DNA from 4 places in the Neobacillus sp. GCM10023253 genome. Region 3 is predicted to be linked to each of the others. Evidence: riboswitches for the same ligand, from Rfam matches in the RefSeq annotation. Region 3 holds a riboswitch; each other region holds the start of a gene.
What was found. A riboswitch is a leader RNA that binds a small molecule or an ion and turns the genes downstream of it on or off. The one in region 3 is predicted to bind lysine.
Positions count from the first base shown of each region.

Region 1: linked by a shared signal. The riboswitch ahead of dapA (4-hydroxy-tetrahydrodipicolinate synthase) and the one ahead of ACFPA1_RS16825 (aspartate kinase) in region 3 are both predicted to bind lysine.
Region 2: linked by a shared signal. The riboswitch ahead of ACFPA1_RS11965 (ABC transporter substrate-binding protein) and the one ahead of ACFPA1_RS16825 (aspartate kinase) in region 3 are both predicted to bind lysine.
Region 4: linked by a shared signal. The riboswitch ahead of ACFPA1_RS12925 (amino acid permease) and the one ahead of ACFPA1_RS16825 (aspartate kinase) in region 3 are both predicted to bind lysine.

Region 1 is NZ_JBHSHV010000015.1:26,137-28,341, forward strand. Features, by position in the region: gene ACFPA1_RS18745 (sulfite exporter TauE/SafE family protein) at 1-286, opposite strand, end outside; gene dapA (4-hydroxy-tetrahydrodipicolinate synthase) at 488-1,375, opposite strand; lysine riboswitch at 1,488-1,668, opposite strand; gene ACFPA1_RS18755 (D-2-hydroxyacid dehydrogenase) at 1,884-2,205, shown strand, end outside.
Region 2 is NZ_JBHSHV010000008.1:273,019-275,223, forward strand. Features, by position in the region: gene ACFPA1_RS11960 (M20/M25/M40 family metallo-hydrolase) at 1-322, opposite strand, end outside; lysine riboswitch at 503-687, shown strand; gene ACFPA1_RS11965 (ABC transporter substrate-binding protein) at 756-1,550, shown strand; gene ACFPA1_RS11970 (amino acid ABC transporter permease) at 1,648-2,205, shown strand, end outside.
Region 3 is NZ_JBHSHV010000012.1:539,591-541,795, reverse strand. Features, by position in the region: gene uvrC (excinuclease ABC subunit UvrC) at 1-726, shown strand, start outside; lysine riboswitch at 793-970, shown strand; gene ACFPA1_RS16825 (aspartate kinase) at 1,074-2,205, shown strand, end outside.
Region 4 is NZ_JBHSHV010000009.1:35,757-37,961, forward strand. Features, by position in the region: gene ACFPA1_RS12920 (YitT family protein) at 1-495, opposite strand, end outside; lysine riboswitch at 766-955, shown strand; gene ACFPA1_RS12925 (amino acid permease) at 1,057-2,205, shown strand, end outside.

The DNA.
Region 1 (2,205 bases), on a different contig from region 3:
AATATTTTTCAAAAACCTGAAGGATGAGAATGGCTCCTGTTGCACTTGGGACACTTCCGATTGCAAGATACTTCATGAGTTTAAAGTTAATTGTTTTCTGTCTCCAATGCTGAATGACTCCAAACAGTTTGGTAATGGAGTTGTATACTAGGTCCGTTCCCACCGCAATGGAAGGCTGAATTCCGACCATGATGAGCACTGGGGTTAACAATGCTGCCCCTCCAACCCCTGTTAAACCTACCAATAACCCAACTAATAATCCCATTAATGCAATTCCTATGCTCATGTTGGGGGCCTCCTTCTTTTGTGACTAATTCCGAGTAAATATATGTGAATTATAGAGTTTGGAGAGGGTTTTGTAAACACTTTTCTGAATTTATTAAAGAAATATTTTTGCAGTGAGGATAGAGGGGAAAAGCAGAAATTAAAAAAAGCAGGACAAATCGAACGGGAGCCCGCTCGATTTGTCCTGCTTTCGGGTATCACTCTAAATAACTTCCAGTTCGCTATTCTGCAATAGGACATTCTGAAGTGTTCTGGTTTCCTCTTCGTTTAAAGGAATTAACGGCAAGCGCAGACCGCCGACATTGATCCCTTTCATATTTAGGGATGCTTTTACAGGTGCTGGGCTTGGTGCTGCAAATAAAGCTTTCATAATTGGCAGTAATTCACGGTGTGCATCAGCGGCGCCTGCTAAATCCCCATTTTTAAAGCGTGACACCATATCCTGCATTTCATTCCCGATAATATGAGATGCAACGGAAATCACACCAACGCCGCCAATCGAAAGCACCGGCAAGGTCATTCCATCATCACCGCTGTATAAAGAAAAGTCATCATCAGTTTGTTTAATAATTTCGGCCATGTCATCCAAGTGGCCGCTAGCTTCCTTAACCGCTACAATATTAGGAATCTGAGAAAGGCGGATGACCGTTTCAGCAGATATATTGACGACACTGCGTCCTGGAATATTATAAAGCATTACCGGAAGAGAAGTAGATTCAGCAATCGCTTTAAAATGCTGATACATGCCTTCCTGGGATGGTTTATTATAGTATGGGGCTACGAGCATAATGCCGTCTACAGCGACTTCTTCTGCTAGCTTTGTTAGACTGATTGAGGCTCTTGTGTTGTTTGAGCCAGTCCCTGCAATAACGGGAACTCTCCCGTCCGCAACTTCAACCACAAATTTAAATAAAGCCACTTTTTCCTCAGTTGATAAGGTAGGGGACTCACCGGTTGTTCCACAAACAACCAACCCGTCAGTACCATTCGCTAATAAATAATTTACTAAATCTCTCGTCGCATTAAAATCAATTTCGCCATCCTGATCAAACGGAGTCACCATTGCTGTTAAAACTTGGCCAAAGTACATAAATTTCACCCTTTTAAAATTATTTTTAAAAAGAGGTAAGGCCAAACGCAAAAAGCAGCTGCGGGAAGGGCCCACTAGCTGCATCAGAAACGTTAATTTTACAAGTTCCCCTGCGTGAGATAGCCCTCCATATAGTTTCCTATATGACAATTCTGTATTTATTCAATAACAGAACCAGCTCCCGGAACAATGAGATCCTCAGAAGCTTCGGCAAATTCCCCTTTCCGCCACCGTCAACGGGTCCCATTACCCTTGGATGGTTTACTGATGGTCTTTGCGCCTCTATCCTCACTTCATAAGGTATGAAGTAAGAAGTATGTAATTAAAATTAATATAACAGAATATTCCTATTTGTTCAAGGGGTTTTTATAAAAAACACTAAAATCGTATATTTATTGATAGTTATATAGCATGGGGAGGGCAGCAGAGATTAACAGCCCTACGATTTTTTTTGAGTTTTTTCCCAATTATCCTTAAAATGGAGTTAATGTTGAAGAGGTGAATTATTGTGAAAATCGAAAATATTTTAATTGTCAGCCCCATGTATCAGGAGCTTCGGGCATACATCCAAAATGCGGGCGTCCAAAAGAATATCCGTTATATCCCGGAGGATGAAGCCACTCAGGAGAATTTGAAATGGGCGGATGCACTTGTATCTTTTAATCTCAAATCGGATTACGATTACAGTCATTTAAAATGGGTGCACTCGCTCGGTGCGGGAGTTGACCGCTTTTTATATAAAAAGACCTGGGACGATCGTGTACTTTTAACAAGGACAGTTTGTACGTTTGGTCAAAGAATCGGAGAGTATTGTTTAAGCTACATATTAA
Region 2 (2,205 bases), on a different contig from region 3:
GTTGATCCGGAAAACACGCATGTTCTTTTAGGTGATTAAAATCATCAATTCCAACCGTGTCCATATGTCCCATCAAAATGACCGTACGGCGGCTATTCCCTTTTGTACCTTTGACAAATGCCAATACATTATATCTTTCATGTTCATCCTGAATGGTTTGAGACATCGTCATGTGAGAAGGATTTTTTGAAAAATAAGGAAAAGCAGAAATAAATTTATATAAATATTGGGCAATTGTTTTTTCACCCTTTGTATTCACAATACTTTCGATATTCACGAGTTGGTTCGTGAATGCCAATACATCCTCACGGCATTGCAGCATCATTCTGACCCCTTTTTTTTAAGATTAGTATTGTAGAAAAATGTATACCAATTAACAAATTTTCGTCAAGTCTTTTCAAATGGGGAAATATTCTAGTAAATTTATACTTGATTATGTATAAATATTTACTTATACTAATTATTGCGAAAAGAATATTAATTCCTCATCTTTAAGCTTTTGAGATGAGGTAGAGGTCGCGATTTATATTAGTATCCTATTGGAGATTCAGTGAAATCTATGAAAATAGGAAAAAGGATAAATCGCCGAAGCCTCTGAAATCACTGTTTTCAGAGGGCTGGGGCTGTACTCGAAATGGGGCAGAACTGTCACAATTCTCACGAGAATTGTGGAGAACTATCTAATTCAAAGCTTTTAATGAGGGTGTCAGGCACCGTCACATGGACGGTGCTTTTTATATTAAAAAGGGGGAAGCATCATGAGAAAACTTATGATATTAGTAGTTTCTGCATTACTTTTGATTCTAGCAGCGTGCGGATCGAAAGAAACAGCTAAAACAGACCAGGCAAAGGGTGAAGATTTAGGCCTAATTAAAGAGGGTACACTATCGTTTGCGATGAGCGGGCAATATCCGCCATTAAACTTTAAGAAGGATGACAAATTAACTGGTTTTGACGTAGAAATTGGTAATGAGATTGCCAAAAGAATTGGTGTAAAGGCAAATCCTGTGACTAATCAATGGGAAACTATCATCCAAGGTTTAAAAGCTAAAAAATACGATGCAATTATCGGAAGTATGACAGCAACACCTGAACGTGATAAACAAGTAGACTTCACAAACCCATATTATTTATCCGGCGCCCAAATCTTTGTGGCTGAGAACAACAGTAATATTACTTCAAAAGATGATTTAAAGGGAAAAACAATCGGCGTCATCCAGGCAAGCACTTGGAAAGATATGGCCCTTGAACTATCCGATCAAGTAAAAGGATATCCATCTGATGTTAACGCTCTTCAGGACTTGGCAATTGGCCGTTTAGATGCCGTTATTACTGATAAAATCGTCGGTTTGAATGCGAAAAACGAAAAAGGTTTAAAAATCAAGCCGATTGGCAACCTGCTAAATGAGGACCGCGTTAGTGTTGCGGTTGCAGAAGGTAACAAAGAGCTTGCTGATAAAATCAACAAAGCCATTGACGACATGCAGAAGGATGGCACTTACGAAAAAATCAGCAAAAAATGGTTCAACGAAAACTTACTTGAAAAGTAAGCACCCGCACATCTTTAAGACGCAAAATAGGAAAATTGGATAACGTAAGCTCCATGCTTGGGGCTTACGTTTTTTCAAAGGAGGTAGAAATGAAATCATGACTTTTTGGCAAAATATTATCGGCATCCTCAGTGAGCATGGTGTTGCCTTCTTGAAAGCCTCATGGATGACGATTTCCATTACAATTATTTCTCTGCTATTTGCATTAATCATTGGAATCATCTTTGCCAGTTTTAAAATCTCTTCTATCAAATTTCTTAATTGGATTTCTGATATTTATATTGGGCTTATCCGCGGGACTCCGTTAATCGTTCAAATTATGTTCCTATATTATGGAATCGCGAATTTTCTAACCCTTGACAGCTTTACAGCCGGCGCGCTTGCGTTAAGTATTCATACTGGGGCGTATATAGCAGAAATTTTCAGGGGGGCTGTCCAATCGATCGACCGCGGGCAAATGGAAGCTGCAAGATCGCTAGGGATGTCCTACCCGCTTGCAATGCGCAGAATTATTTTTCCACAGGCCTTCAAACGAGCCATCCCGCCGCTGGGGAATCAGTTCATTATCAGCTTAAAAGATTCTTCACTAGTTGCCTATATTTCTGTAACAGACTTATTTAACACTGCCCTTACCGTCCAAGGGGAAAATTATATG
Region 3 (2,205 bases):
AAATTCTCTCTTATTGAAAAAGATGAGGAAAGAACGATCAAAGCCGTTGAAAACCTTGGAGAAATGCTTGGCATATATACGCCCCACCGGATCGAGGCCTTTGATAACTCTAACATTCAAGGGACAGACCCGGTGTCAGCGATGATTGTTTTTACAGACGGCAAAGCAAACAAGCGGGAATATCGGAAATATAAAATTAAGTCTGTTGAAGGCCCGGATGATTATGAATCGATGAGAGAGGTAACGAGACGAAGATACTCGAGGGCTCTAAAGGAAGAGCTTCCGCTGCCTGATTTGATCATCATTGACGGTGGAAAGGGGCATGTAGAAGCTGTCCGCGATGTACTAGAAAATGAATTGGGGCTGGACATTCCTCTTGCTGGACTGGTCAAGGATGAGAAGCACCGCACATCACAGCTTATGTATGGGAATCCATTAGAAATTGTAGCGCTTGCCCGGAATAGCCAGGAATTTTATTTACTCCAGCGAATCCAGGATGAAGTTCACCGCTTTGCGATTACCTTCCACCGGCAGACACGCGGTAAAACTGCATTCCAATCCTTACTTGACGACATTCCTGGGATTGGCGAAAAACGCAAGAAGCAGCTATTAAAGGAATTTGGCTCCGTTAAGAAAATGAGAGAGGCAACCCTTGAGGAATTTAGAGGGATTGGCATCCCCAAAAATGTGGCAGAAGAATTAATAAAAAAACTTCAGTCACAATAATTGTCACTCTAGTATTACTATGCTATAATGAATAAAAATTTAATAGACTATCACTTTTATAAGTAAAGTGAAGGTAGAGGTGCGAGCTTCAAGAGTAAAGGCCCGGAGAAGGATGAGCTTCAACGATGGGCTTTGAAAGGGAATGTTCGCCGAAGTTGGGAAACACTCATTATTTTCCTTGCTGGTTCGTCATTGAAAAAATGCCGGATTGTCAAGACCGTTGTCTTGGAGCGCTATCTTTCATTGTCTACTAACGCGAAAATGTTAATTTTGTGTTTTCAAAGCAATGGGATATGCTCCCATTGCTTTTTATTTTTTTACAAGAATGACTGAGAGAAGGGGAAGACATGGGCTTAATAGTACAGAAATTTGGCGGAACCTCCGTTGGCAGCATTGAAAAAATTCTAAATGTCGCAGAATGTGTGCGGGGGGAAAAGGAATGTGGAAACCAAGTAGTGGTCGTTGTTTCGGCGATGGGAAAATCAACGGACCAGCTTGTTAATATGGCAAAGGAAATATCCGAGCAGCCGAATAAGCGGGAAATGGATATGCTGCTTTCAACAGGTGAGCAAGTAACGATCGCATTGCTTTCAATGGCCTTAAACCAAAAAGGTCTGGAGGCTGTTTCCTTTACAGGCTGGCAGGCTGGAATTATGACAGAGCCTGTTCACGGCAATGCAAGGATTTCGAAAATAAACACTGATGCTGTTCAAAACCAGCTTGATGCTGGAAAAGTCGTTATTGTGGCCGGATTCCAAGGGGTTACTGAAGTCGGGGAAATCACTACGCTCGGACGCGGGGGTTCTGATACAACTGCAGTTGCGTTGGCGGCTGCGCTAAATGCGGATAAATGTGATATTTATACCGATGTAACCGGGGTATTTACAACGGATCCCCGTTATGTCAAGAACGCTCGGAAATTATTATCAGTATCGTATGATGAAATGCTTGAACTGGCCAATCTGGGTGCGGGAGTTCTACATCCAAGAGCGGTCGAGTTTGCAAAAAATTATAATGTAAGGCTTGAGGTCCGCTCTAGCATGGAGAAGGTTGAAGGAACTGTAATTGAGGGGGAAGCAACGATGGAACAAAATTTAGTCGTACGCGGAGTCGCGTTTGAAGATGGAATTACACGGGTTACTGTTTTAGGGCTTAGAAATTCATTAACAAGCTTATCAACTATTTTTACGACATTGGCCAAAAATCACATTAACGTGGATATTATTATTCAAAGCACAACAGATGAGGGCGCAGCCAATCTCTCCTTTTCCATCCATACCGATGATTGGATCCCAACCTTAAATGTGCTCGAAAACAATAAAGAAACACTTGCCTATGACCAGCTTGATGCTGAGAATAAACTGGCAAAGGTATCAATTGTTGGTTCCGGAATGATTTCTAATCCTGGTGTGGCTGCGAAAATGTTTGAGGTTCTTGCGAACAGCAATATTCCAGTAAAGATGGTCAGCACCTCAGAAA
Region 4 (2,205 bases), on a different contig from region 3:
ATTGAGGGCCGCATCCCAATTGAATAAAAATCCGCTAATTACAATGACAACCGCGTTCATTCCGGAGAGGAGCACTCCGATTGGGAAGTCTTTCTTTCGGGAAACAATCATTCCGATGATATCAAATCCACCCGTTGAACCCGAGCTTCGAAATACGATTCCAACCCCTAGGCCGGTCAAAGCTCCGCCAAATATTGATGAGAGGATGGTATCTTTCGCGACAGGAAATACTGGCACTAAATAAAGTCCTAAAGAAATAACGAACACTGAAAAGATTGAATTAAAGATAAATCTTTTTCCCAGCATTTTATAGCCAATGATTAAAAGGGGAAGGTTCAACAAAAGATTAGCCACTCCTGTGTTTATGGGGGTAATCATTCCTATTATCATCGAAATACCGCTCATCCCGCTACTTAAAACCTCGTGAGGGATGAGGAAAAGATTGAATGCAGCTACAATTATAAAAGAGCCGATAATAATTCCAACCATCTGCATGAATATTTCTCCTGTCTTTCCACTATTTATTTAAAAAAATGATAACGATTCATAGCTAGGATGTAAACTAATTAATATATTTAAAAAACAATTAATTATCTGGAAATAGCACCCGAAAATTAAGTTGAATAATTATAAAAGCATATTACATTAATATTCATCTTACAAAAACCCCTAATCCCTCGTTTCCAATATATAATATTGACAAATTTATTAAAACGTATATACTCTAGTAATATATCATTCTTAATATTAAATCCTCATCAAAACCGATGAGGTAGAGGTCGCGGTTTTTATTAGTAAAATGGACGAAACGCAGAGATGTTTTTGACTCCGTTTGAAAGGAAAAGCTGCCGAAGTGTGTTTTTCTCTCTGGAGAAACATGCTGGGGCTGTCTCCGAACAGGAACAGAACTGTCACGTATAGACTTACCAGCTTTACGTGTTGAGCTATCTTTCGGAAGGTATGATGCGGGGTATATACAAATGCCGTCGAATCTGCTTCGAGGGCATTTTTTATTCCAAACTCCTTCCAATAAAAAAATTTAAAGGAGTCATAAACATGCAAACAGCGCAGGTAAGAAAAGACGAAATATACACTAGGCCCACGGGTCCAAAAAATGATAAAAATGAATTAAGACGGAGCTTAAAGTCCCGCCATCTTACAATGATTTCTCTTGGCGGAACTATCGGGACCGGATTATTTCTTGCCAGCGGCGGTGCTATCCATAGCGCGGGACCTGGCGGAGCGATTCTTTCATATCTTGTTATTGGCATTATGGTTTATTTCTTAATGCAAAGTTTAGCTGAAATGGGTGCCTACATGCCGGTAGCAGGAAGCTTTAGTACCTATGCTACGAAATTCGTGGATCCATCCCTTGGTTTTGCCCTAGGCTGGAACTATTGGTACAACTGGGCCATTACGATTGCAGCAGAACTTTCTGCAGTAACAATGATTATGAAATTTTGGTTTCCAGATTCTCCTTCACTATTGTGGAGCAGCATCTTTTTAGTTATCATGTTCTTGTTAAATTATCTTTCTGTTAAGGGATTTGGCGAGGCGGAATATTGGTTCTCATTAATTAAAGTTGTAACTGTTGTGATCTTTATCATTGCTGGTACGTTAATGATTTTTGGAATTATGGGAAATGAAGCAATTGGCTTTAAAAACTTTACAGTTGGAGATGCACCATTCCATGGCGGATTCATGGCCATGCTTGGAATCTTTATGGCAGCTGGATTTTCCTTCCAAGGAACTGAACTTTTAGGTGTTGCAGCAGGTGAAACAGATAACCCAGAAAAATCAATCCCACGTGCAGTAAAGCAAGTTTTTTGGCGAATTCTTTTATTCTATGTGTTAGCTATTCTTGTTATCGGTCTTATTATTCCTTATACAAATGAAAACCTTGCTAATGGAGATGTTGCTGTAAGTCCATTTACGCTTGTTTTCCAAAAAGCCGGAATCGCATTTGCTGCTTCTGTCATGAATGCAGTCATTTTAACAGCTGTTTTATCAGCAGGTAATTCAGGAATGTATGCATCGACTCGGATGCTTTGGGATTTGGCACGTCAAGGAAAAGCACCAAAATTTCTTGGTAAATTGAACAAAAATGGTGTGCCAGTTAATGCTTTAATTGTAACAGCATTAGTCGGAACACTTGCTTTTCTGGCATCCCTTTTTGGCGATGGTACAGTTTATGTATGGCTTTTA